DNA from 2 places in the Aliidongia sp. genome. Region 2 is predicted to be linked to the other one. Evidence: riboswitches for the same ligand, from Rfam matches in the RefSeq annotation. Region 2 holds a riboswitch; the other holds the start of a gene.
What was found. A riboswitch is a leader RNA that binds a small molecule or an ion and turns the genes downstream of it on or off. The one in region 2 is predicted to bind cobalamin.
Positions count from the first base shown of each region.

Region 1: another riboswitch for cobalamin. It lies ahead of VGV37_RS27640 (ribonucleoside-diphosphate reductase subunit alpha); the one in region 2 lies ahead of VGV37_RS28140 (ABC transporter ATP-binding protein).

Region 1 is NZ_DASZBY010000143.1:28,824-34,458, reverse strand. It holds gene VGV37_RS27665 (hydroxyacid dehydrogenase) at 1-145, shown strand, start outside; gene VGV37_RS27660 (glycosyltransferase family 87 protein) at 120-1,370, opposite strand; gene VGV37_RS27655 (SCP2 sterol-binding domain-containing protein) at 1,464-1,766, shown strand; gene VGV37_RS27650 (nuclear transport factor 2 family protein) at 1,779-2,177, opposite strand; gene VGV37_RS27645 (helix-turn-helix transcriptional regulator) at 2,412-3,194, shown strand; cobalamin riboswitch at 3,281-3,490, shown strand; gene VGV37_RS27640 (ribonucleoside-diphosphate reductase subunit alpha) at 3,737-5,545, shown strand; gene VGV37_RS27635 (ribonucleotide-diphosphate reductase subunit beta) at 5,542-5,635, shown strand, end outside.
Region 2 is NZ_DASZBY010000146.1:22,399-28,033, reverse strand. It holds gene VGV37_RS28155 (TonB-dependent receptor) at 1-757, shown strand, start outside; gene VGV37_RS28150 (iron ABC transporter permease) at 780-1,781, opposite strand; gene VGV37_RS28145 (ABC transporter substrate-binding protein) at 1,778-2,728, opposite strand; gene VGV37_RS28140 (ABC transporter ATP-binding protein) at 2,733-3,536, opposite strand; cobalamin riboswitch at 3,638-3,850, opposite strand; gene VGV37_RS28135 (LysR substrate-binding domain-containing protein) at 3,870-4,760, opposite strand; gene VGV37_RS28130 (arginase family protein) at 4,872-5,635, shown strand, end outside.

The sequences.
Region 1 (5,635 bases), on a different contig from region 2:
CGAACCGCTCAAGGCCGGCTCCAACCTGGTCGGCGTCCCGAACCTGTGGCTGACGCCCCACGTCTCCGGCGTCACGGTCGAGTCGAACGCGCGGGTCTCGACCGTGACGCTGGCGAATGTCAGGCGGGTATTGAAAGCACTCTAATCACTCGTCCTCCTCGCGCCACGACGACGCCCAGCACCAGAGCCGGGGCGAGCGGTCCCAGCGGGAGGTGGAACAGGTACGACACCGGCATGGCGACGCCGCAGAGCAGCCAGACCGCCGCGAGGATCGTCATTTCCCAGGGCCGGGTCCCCGTGCGCCGGATCTCGACGGCGAGCCAGGCGATGGCGATGGCGAGGGGCATCAGGTCGTAGAACAGCACGACCGGTGCGGCGAGCGGCATGGCGGCGGCAAGGGCGGCGAAGCGGAGTGTTGGCGGCCTGTCGTGTGCCCAGAGCCAACCCACGGCAATGGCGGCGGCGAGCGCGGCGATGGCCTGCGCCGCGTAAGCCGTGCCGAGCGAGGCGCCCAGCACCCGCGCCGCGGCAAAGCTGGTGACCGGGCCGGTGAACGGGATGCGACCGAATTCGAAGATGTGCCGGATTTCATCGGTATGCGACCCATAGAGCGTCCAGATCCCAGGCCCGTAGACCAGCGTCGTGAGCGCGGCCAGCAGCGCCAAGGTCAGCACGAAGCCACCGAGCGCCGGCCATCGGCGGCCGGACAGCAATGCCACCGGCACCAGCAGCAGGAAATGCGGCTTGTAGGCGATCAATGCCAGCAGGGCGCCGGCCGTGAGCGGGCGCCGGTCCATCAGCAGGGTGGCGAAGCCCAGCAGGCCAGCGGTCAGCAGCGCGTTCTGGCCCAGGCCGACGGTCCAGAACAGGCAGGGGAATGTCGCGAACAGCAGCCAGGGTCCGCCCGCCGGCAGGATGCGCCGGATCGCCGCCAGGCACAGCGCGGCCGTGCCGGCGACCCAGAGCGCGAATGACACCAGGTACGGCAGCAGCGCGAACATTTGGCACAGCAGCAGAAAAACCGGCGGGTAGAAGAAGTAATAGTAGGGTAGCCGCGGATCGCCGAAGATCTCGCGCACGGCCGACTGGTGCAGGTCCTGGTCATAGACCAGCGGCGCCATGCCGCGATTGGCCAGGTCGCCGGCGGCGTAGAAGCTGATGAAATCGGTCGATCCCGGCGGGTTCATCGGGCCAAACACGCCATAGGTGGCAAGCGCGATCACCAGAAGAACGAGCGATTCCAACAGGAAGAGAGCGATGCCCAGGCGTCGGATCCGCGATGCCGTCGCCCAGGCGCCGGTGCGGAGTGCGGCGAGGCTCATGGTGAAACGCCACTCGGCCGCCAGGCGGGCCGGGCAGGAAAACCACACATGCCAGTCGTTTTTCTACGGGGGGTTTCCCGGGAGGCCGGCGATTTGTTAGCGTGTTCGTTCATGTCTTCTGGGTGCGGTGGAGTGTCGATCATGTCGTTGGACGCATTGACCAGAACGGTCAAGGAAAAGGCCACTCAGAACGTGTCGCTCGGCCATACCGTGCTGTTCGACCTGGGCACCGACGGGGTGATCTTCTGGGATGGGACGCAGAACCCGGCGGTCATCTCGAACGAGCGGGCCGAGGCTGAGACGACGCTCAAGCTGTCGGCCGTGTCGCTGCAGAAGATGCTCGACGGCGGCATGAACGCGACGCTCGCCTACATGACCGGCTCGCTCAAGATCAGCGGCTCGATGGGCGTGGCGCTCAAGATCAATTCCATGATGGAAGACTGACCGGAGCCGGCGTCAATGGATGGAGCCGCGCGGATGGGGCTGCTCCTGCCGGGTCATGATCGGCGTCGCCTGGTGATGGACCAGCCGCCATAACCCATTCTCCAGCACGAACAGGTTGCTCGCGGCCAGACTGCCGCCGTCCAGCTCCTCCTCGCAGGTCACCACCGCCAGCCCGTCGTAGATCGTCGCGTCCTCTTCGTAGCACAGGATCTGCGGCGGTTTCGGCCCGGTCAGGATGGCGCGCCAGCTCTGCAGCACCAGGGCGCGGCCATGGACCACGGGCCAGCCGGGGTGGATGCAGCTGACCGGCACGTCGCGCGCCCACAGCCGATCCATGGCCGACAGGTCGCGCGCGCCGATCGCGCGATAGAATTCCAGGTTCTGGCTGAGCGCCGTGTCGGAGTTGGTCATCGGTACTCTCCCGGGAAGCCTCCGGACTCTTCTAGCAGATCGTGCGAGGGTTGGAGAGGTCTCGGTCCCTGCGGGCCTCTTTGATCCGTCGGGCCGTCGCGCCGATCCGGAATGAGACCGGCCGTTTCGCTCAAAACCGCCGCGGGCCTTGTGCAGTGCGCTCCCGCAATTGGCGAAGCGGATCCCGGTATCGATCGCTCTTGCAGTCGCCCCGATACTGGCCGAGCCTGAGACATGCCCCACAGCACCGACCCCAACGACTATCAGCGCGCGCCGGTCAAGGTCGTCGCCATGGCCAAGGATTTTCCGCCGGGTCATTCGATCGGCGAGCATGCGCACGAGCGGGCACAGCTGGTCTATGCGGTCTCGGGCGTGATGCGGGTGACCACGCGCGACGGCACCTGGGTCGTGCCGACCCACCGGGCGGTCTGGGTGCCCTCTGGCGAGCCGCACGAGATCCGCATGTCCGGCCCGGTCGCCATGCGCACGCTCTATATCGCCAAAGACGCGTCGGCGAGCTTGCCGACCCGCTGCGGCGTGATCGAGGTGGCGCCGCTGCTGCGCGAGTTGATCCTGGCGGCGACCGATTACGCGCCCGATAGCCTGGACCCGACGGGACGCGCGGCGCTGATCGCGGCCCTGGTGCTGGTCGAGCTGCGTTCCGTGCCGGTCGTGCCGCTGCACGCGCCGCTGCCGCGCGACCCGCGGCTGCTCGCGATCTGCCGGGCGCTGATCGACGACCCGGCGCGCGACGAGGTGCTGGAAGTATGGGCGGGCTCGGTCGGCGCGTCGGCCCGCACGCTCGCCCGTCTGTTCCGCGCCGAGACCGGCATGAGTTTCGGCACCTGGCGCCAGCAGGTTCGCCTGATCGAGGCGCTGGCGCGCCTGGCCGAGGGCCAGTCGGTAACCCTGGTCGCCCAGGACCTGGGCTACGACAGCCCCAGCGCCTTCACCGCTATGTTCCGCCGCACGCTCGGGTCGACGCCCAGTCGCTATTTCGGCCCGACCAGGGTTTGACCCGGACGGGTATCGCTGCCGTCAAGGCGCGTCGGCAGGGTGCTGATCCGACGAAACATTCCTTGACGCGAGTCATCGGTTTGGCGCTAAATCTAGACAGTCACGGTGCTTCGGATCGCAAGATCTGGGGTTGAGGGAAGCCGGTGCGTCGCTGGGCGACAAGGCCGGCGCTGCCCCCGCAACTGTAAGCGGTGAGCGGTTGTCGATACGCGTCACTGGCGCCAGCGGGTGCCGGGAAGGCCAGACAGTCGCAGCGACCCGCGAGCCAGGAAACCTGCCGTGGCTGAAGAATACGTCCGCGGGCGGGGTGTCCCGGCGGTCGCATGCTCCCCGTCCCGGCATCCGTCGGGCCGCTCAGGGCAAGGCGTCCGATTCGAACCCCGTTCGTTTCAAGCATGGGGAACCCGATGTCAGCGCTTGCTTTCGATTTCGACCGCGACGGAAATCTCGTTGAACTTGCCGGATCGCAGCAGCCTGAACCGAAGCGCCCGCAACCGGCCGAGCCGGCACCGGTCCCGGCCGAGCCGGTGCGCCACGCGCCGATGGGCGGCCCCTTGTTCCAGCAGCCGAAGCCCGCCGACCTCACGCTCGACCGGGCCCGCGACGACCTGCTGACCGCGTTCGGCAAGGCGACCCTGCGTGATCGCTACCTGCTGCCGGGCGAGAGCTACCAGGACATGTTCGCCCGCGTCGCCTGTGCCTTCGCCGACAACGTGCGCCACGCCCAGCGGCTGTACGACGCGATCTCGCGCCTGTGGTTCATGCCGGCGACGCCGATCCTGTCGAACGGCGGCACGACGCGCGGCCTGCCGATTTCCTGCTTCCTCAATTCCGTTCCCGATTCGCTCGACGGCATCGTCAATACCTGGAACGAGAACGTCGCATTGGCCTCGAACGGCGGTGGCATCGGCACCTATTGGGGCCAGGTCCGCTCCATCGGCGAAGCGGTCAAGGGCGCGGGCGAGACGTCGGGCATCATCCCGTTCATCCATGTCATGGACGGGCTGACGCTCGCCATCAGCCAGGGCTCGCTGCGCCGCGGCTCGGCCGCGGTCTATCTCGACATCCATCACCCGGAGATCGAGGAATTCCTGGAGATCCGCAAGGCGTCCGGCGATTTCAACCGCAAGGGCCTCAACCTGCACCACGGGATCAACGTCACCGACGAGTTCATGGATGCGGTGCGCGACGGCAAGTCGTTCGCCCTGCGCAGCCCGAAGTCGGGCGAGACCATGCGCGAGGTCGATGCCCGTCAGCTGTGGCAGCGCGTGCTCGAGACCCGGCTGCAGACCGGCGAGCCGTACCTGCTGTTCATCGATTCGGTCAATCGCGCCCTGCCGAAGCACCAGCGCGAACTGGGCCTCAAGGTCACGACCTCGAACCTGTGCAGCGAGATCACGCTCGCGACCGGCATGGATCATCGCGATGAGGAACGCACGGCCGTTTGCTGCCTGGCCTCGATGAACGTCGAGACCTGGGACGAGTGGGCCGAGGAGCCGGGCCTGATCGAGGACGTGATGCGCTTCCTCGACAATGTGCTGACCCATTTCATCACCGTCGCCCCCGATAGCATGGCGCACGCCCGCTATTCGGCGATGCGCGAACGGTCGGTCGGCCTTGGCGTCATGGGCTTCCATTCCCTGCTGCAGCAGCGCGGCATTCCGTTCGAAAGTGCGCTCGCCAAGTCGTGGAACCTGCGCATCTTCAAGAAGATCCGGCGCGAGGCCGATGCGGCCTCGGTCGAGCTGGCGGCTGAACGCGGCGCCTGTCCGGATGCCGCCGAGCGCGGCATGCAGGCGCGGTTCAGCCATAAGCTGGCAATCGCGCCGACCGCGTCGATCAGCATCATCTGCGGCGGCACCAGCGCCTGCATCGAGCCGATCCCGGCCAACGTCTACAACCACAAGACGCTCAGCGGCGCCTTCGTCGTGCGCAACCCGTACCTGACCAAGCTCTTGGCCGACAAGGGCGCCGACACGCCGGAGACCTGGCAGTCGATCGTCGAGCAGGAAGGCTCGGTCCAGCATCTGGAATTCCTCAGCGACGATGAGAAATCGATCTTCCGCACCGCGTTCGAGATCGACCCGCGCTGGATCATCGAGTTCGCCGCCGACCGCGCGCCATTCATCTGCCAGAGCCAGTCGGTCAACCTCTACCTGCCGGCCGACATCGATAAATGGGACCTGCACATGCTGCATTGGTCGGCCTGGAAGCGTGGCGTGAAGAGCCTGTATTATTGCCGCTCCAAGTCGTTGAGCCGCGCCGGTTTCGCCGGTGCCCAGGACAAGGCCGAGCGCATCGAGGCGCCGGTCGAACGACGCGACTACGAGGAGTGCCTGGCATGTCAATGAGCAGCCTGATCCAGCTCGACCCGCGCACGCTCATCGGCACCGGCAAGGTCGGCCTCCTGACCGCGACCGGCACCTACGACGTCAACCGCT
Region 2 (5,635 bases):
CCGGACCAAGAAGGATTTCCTGTCGACCAGCTATCACGTCGGCGCGGTCTACAACCCGATCCCGCACCTGGCGCTCTACGCCCAATATGCCACCGCGACCGATCCGGTCGGGTCGATCATCACCCTGTCGCCCCATTCACAGCAATTCGACCTGTCGACCGGACGCGAGGTCGAGGTCGGCGCCAAGCAGACCTTCTGGGACGAGCGCGGCGAATGGACCCTCGCGGCCTATCGCATCGTCAAGAACAAGCTGCTGATCACCGACCCCACCGACCCGGACATTACCGAGCAGGTCGGCCAGCAATCCTCGCGCGGCATCGAGGCCTCGTTCGCGCTGGCGCTGGGCGGCGGCTGGCGGGTCGAGGCGAACGGCACGATCCTGGGCGCCCGGTTCGACGATTTCACCGAATCGGACGGCGCGACCACGGTCTCGCGAAAGGGCAAGATACCGCCCAGCGTGCCGGAACAAGCGGCCAACGCCTATGTCACCTGGAACTTCCTGCCCGATTGGCAGGCCCGCGCCGGCGTCCGCTACGTCGGCAAGAGCTACGCCGACAATGCGAACACGCTGACCCTGCCGGCCTACGAAGTGGTCGACACCGGCCTGACCTGGGCGCCGACGCCGCGCTTCGGGGTCGATCTGCGCCTGTTCAACGCGCTCGACCAGACCTATGTCGCCGCCCCGTACAACGGCGGCACCCAATGGATCCTGGGTCGCCCCCGCGCGGTCGAAGTCACGTTGCGCTCGTCGTTCTGAGGTAACGGACGCGGCTGATCCGTCAGCCGCGTCCGCGCCGCATCTGCCACAGGAAGAAGCTGCCGCCCAGCGCCGCGGTCAGGATGCCGACCGGCAGGTCCTCCGGCGCCAGCACCGTGCGCGCGCCGGCATCGACCGCAACCAGGAAGATGGCACCTCCGAGGGTCGCGGCCGGCAGCAGCGCTCGATGATCGGGCCCGACCAGGCGTCGGAAGATATGCGGGATCATCAACCCGACGAAGCCGATCGAGCCGGAAAGCGCCACCATGATCGCCGTGACCAGCGCCGAGACGATGAACAGGCCGAGCCGCAGCCGCTCCACGTCGACGCCGAGTGTGATCGCGGTCTCGTCGCCGGCCAGCAGGGCGTTCATCGCGCGGGCGCGGCCGAACAGATAGGCGAAGCCCGCCGCCAGCACGATCGCCGGCATCCCGAGCAGCGCCCAGCGCGCCCGGCCGAGGCCGCCCAGCATCCAGAACAGCACCGAGGCGGCACCGCGCTGGTCGCCGGCGAAGATCAGCAGGTCGGTCGCGGCCATCAGCACGAACGACACGCCGACGCCGCCCAGGATCAGTCGATCCGGCGCCAGCACGCCCTGCCGTCGCGCGATCCCGGCGACCACGCCCATCGACAGCAGCGCGCCGGCGAAGGCGGCGAGCGACAAGGTGAGCGGACCCAAGGCCGCCCCGGTATGGAGCATGACCAGGACGGCGCCGAACGCCGCCCCCGACGAGATGCCGAACAGGAACGGATCGGCCAGCGGGTTGCGCGTCGCCGCCTGCAGGCTGGTGCCGACCAGGCCCAGCCCTCCGCCGACCAGGGCACCCAACAGGACGCGCGGCAAACGCAGTTCCCAGACGATGGCGGCGGCGCCGGTCGCCGACGCCGGATCAGGCCGGCCGAACAGATGGTCGGCCAGGATCCGCGCCACCGTCGCGGGGGGGATCCAGACCGGTCCGATGCCCGTCGACACCAGGATGACCGCGACCAGCAGGCCGATCAGCGCAAGCGGAAGCCCCCTCACGGGAAACGATCCGGATGGAATGCCCGTGCCAGGCTCTCGACCGCGCCGATGTTGCGCACGCCGGGCGTGGCCGCATCGTAGGGGATCACCACGAACCGGTCGTGCCGGACGGCGTCGATCCCGGTGAGCGCCGGATTGCCCTTCAGGAACGCGATCTTCTGTTCCGGCGTCGTGACGTCATAGTCGACGATCAGGATGAACGCGGGATCGCGCGCCACCACCGCCTCCCACGACACGCGGGTCCAGCTGTTCGGCACGTCGTCCATCACGTTGCGTCCGCCGGCCGCGGCGATCAGCGCGGTCGGCATGGCGTTGCCGCCCGCCGTCTCCGGCGCGTCCTCGCCGGAATCATAGACGAAGACCCGTGCCGGCGCCGCGTCCTTCAGGCGGGCGGCGACCGCGCCGATGCGCTCGGCAAAGCCGGCGGCAAGCGCGTGGGCGCGTTCTTCGACGCCGAAGATCCGGCCGATGGCGATCAGGTCCTGGTACATGTCGTCGAGCCTGGCCGCCGGTCGCGGCCCCAGATGAACGCAGGATTCGCGGATCGCATAGCTCTTGATGCCGTGGTCCGCCAGCGTGTCCGGCGTCACGTCGCCGCCGACCCGCATGCCGTAGCTCCAGCCGGCAAAATAGAAGTCCGTCCGAGCGCCGAGCAGGACCTCGAGCGATGGGTATTTCTGGCTGAGTTCCGGCACGCCCCCGAGCCTGCCCTGCAGGTCCGGCGCGATCTTGTTCCAGCCGCTGACGCCGCTGAACCCGGCCATATGGTCCTGCAGATCCAGTGCCAGCAGGGTGTCGGTGATGTTCACGTCGTTGCTGACCGCACGCACCGGCGCCCGGTCGAACGTCTCGGGCACGCCGCAATTGTCGATCGTGACCGGGAAGCCGCTGGCCGAAGCCTGGACCACCCAGAGACCGGAGAGGAGAAGGATCGAAAACAGGCGCATCGGTTCAGGCCTCGTAGCGGAGCGAGACGCGGCCGTCGGGCCTTGTGTCGACCGTGGCCTCGAGGCCGAAGGTCCGGGCGATCGACGCGGGCGTGAAGATCTCGGCCGGCGTGCCGGCGGCGACGATGCGCCCGGCATCCAGCACATGGATCCGATCGCAATAGGCGGCGGCCTGGTTCAGGTCGTGGAGCGAGGCCAGCACGCTGACGCCCAGCCCGCGCACGAGCCGCAGCAGGTCGCGCTGGTGGCGGATGTCGAGATGGTTGGTCGGCTCGTCGAGGATCAGCAGGCGCGGCTGCTGGACGAGCGCGCGGGCGAAGAGGACGCGCTGCTTTTCCCCGCCGGACAGGAGGTCGAACGACCGGTCGGCGGCATCGGCCAGGTCGACGAGCGCCAGGGCATCCGCCACGATCCGCTGGTCCTGGGCACTCTCGTCGGCCATGCCGGCCAGATGCGGCGTGCGGCCGAGCGCCGCCATCTGGCGCACGGTCAGCCCGAAGCCACTCGGCGTCTCCTGCAGCACCGCGGCGATCCGGCGGGCCGCCGTCCGCGGGGCGATCTTCCAAAGGTCGATGCCGTCCAGCAGGACCGAGCCGGATTGGGGCCGATGGACCCGGTAGGCACAGCGCAGCAGCGAGGATTTACCGCCGCCGTTGGGTCCGACCAGGCCGACGAACGCGCCCGGTGCCACCCGCAGCGAAACGCCGTCGAGAATGCGTCGGCCCGGCACCGTCCAGACAATATCGTGCAGCACGAGGTCGGCCGCGGTGGCGGCAGGGTGGGCCGGCGATTGGATCGGTTCGGTCAAGCGGCGGCTCCGAGAGAGCGGGCTCGGGCCGAGGGGACGCATGGCGGGAGACGCGGCGGACGCCGCACCGGCAAGCGACCGACCAGGACACCCCGCCCGCGGACGTTACATCGATCACGGCAGGTCTCCTGGCTCGCGGGTCGCGGCGACTGCCTGGCCTTCCCGGTGCCTTGCGGCACCAGTGACGCTGTCGACAGCCGCTCACCGCTTACAGTTGCGGGGGCAGCACCGGCCTTGCCGATCGGATCGGCGCACCGGCTTCCCTCTTAGCCCCGGATCTTGCGAACCGGGGAACCGTGACGGCGGAATATGGCGCAGCGGCGCCCGGTGGCGTCAAGCGGAATGGCTGCCGCCGGGCGTGGTCACCTGGTCCGTCAGCCAGGCGATGAAGGCGCGGATTTTAGGTTCCCCAGTCCGGGCAGGGGCATGGACCAGATAGAACCAGTCCGGTCCCTCCAAGGTCACCGGAAACGGCTGGACGAGGGCGCCGCTCGCCAGTTCATCGGCGAAGAACCGGGGCGACAGCAGAGCGACGGCCTCGCCGGCGACGACGGTCTGGGCCGCCATCTCCTGGCTTTCCAGGCGCAGCCCGCCGGACGGCGGCTCGGCCGGCGTACCGGCGAGCGCAAACCAGCGCCGCCAATCCGCCGCGTCCTGCCACAGGCCGGGCAGGCCCAGCAGATCGCGGGGCTGCGCCAGCGGCGCGTGGGCCGACGCGAGCGCCGCACTGAGCAGGGGCGAGCGTAGGACCGGCATCAACGGCTGGGCGACCAGGGTCGGCCAGTCGCCCGATCCGCTGCGGATCGCCAGGTCCGCCTCGCCCTGGTCCAGGTCGGCGAAGCGGGTCGAAGACGCCATGTCCACGTCGTAGCCGGGATGCCTGGCCTGGAAATCGCCGAGCCGGCGCGCGAGGAAACGGCTGGCGAAAGTCGGCGCGGCGCTGATCTTGAGCGCCCGCCCGCCCGCATCCAGCGCGCCAAAGCCCCTGGCCAGGATGTCGAACCCCTGCTGGACCGACGGTGCCAGGGCGGCACCCGCCTCGCTCAGCGCCAGCCGCCCCGGCCGGCGGGTGAACAGGCTGACGCCGAGCCGCGCCTCGAGCTGCCGGATCTGCCAGCTGACCGCGGCCTGGGTCATGCCGAGTTCCTCGGCAGCCCGGGTGAAGTTCAGATGGCGCGAGGCAGCTTCGAACACGCGGATGGCGGCAAGTGGCGGCAGTCTCACGCGACGGCTCCCCATAAGGCAGCCTTGTGCATAGCAGATGGGGAACTCGTTTGTCCCAGGACGACCGCTGCACGAGGCTCAGCGCCTCCGATCCCGTGTCCAGGCGCCGCCATGTCCTTCTTGAAACCACCGTCACGCCGTACCGTCCTGGCCGGCTCCGTCGCGAGCTTCGGCCTGATGGCCCTGTCCGACGCCGCCGCGGCCATTGCCCCGCCCGGGATCAGCCTGATCGAGGCGCCCAGCAATCTAGGCCTGAGCCCGACCGGCCCGGGGCCGGAACCGGGCTGCTGGCAAGCGCCGGCAGCGTTCCGCCAGGCCGGATTTCAGGGGTCGCTGAGGCCGGCCGAAACGATCGTGCTCGATCGACCGGCCTATCGCGCCGAGGCACAGGCGGGCACGCGTCTGCGCAACGGTCTCACCATCCGCACCTATTCGGAGCGACTGGCGGCATCGGTGGCGAACGCGCTGGGCGCCGGCCGATTCCCCGTCGTGCTGGGCGGCGATTGCAGCATCCTGCTGGGATGCCTCCTGGGTGCCCGCCGCGCGGGTCGGCTGGGTCTCGTCCATATCGATGGCCACAGCGACTATGCCAACCCATCCAACTACGACACCACCCAGCGGCTGGGCGCGGCCGCGGGCATGGATCTGGCGCTCGCCACCGGCAAGGGCGAGGCGACTCTGACCCGATGGGACGGGGTGGCGGGCCCGTTGGTAGAGCCGCTCGATGCCGTGCAGTTGGGCGAACGCAACGTCGACGGGACGGGACATCCCTATCCCGACTTCCCGGCGGCCGGCATCGCCCAATGGACCGTCCAGGACATCGCCCGCATCGGCGTCGTACCGAGCGCCGGGGCTGCCCTGCAGCATCTGGCCGG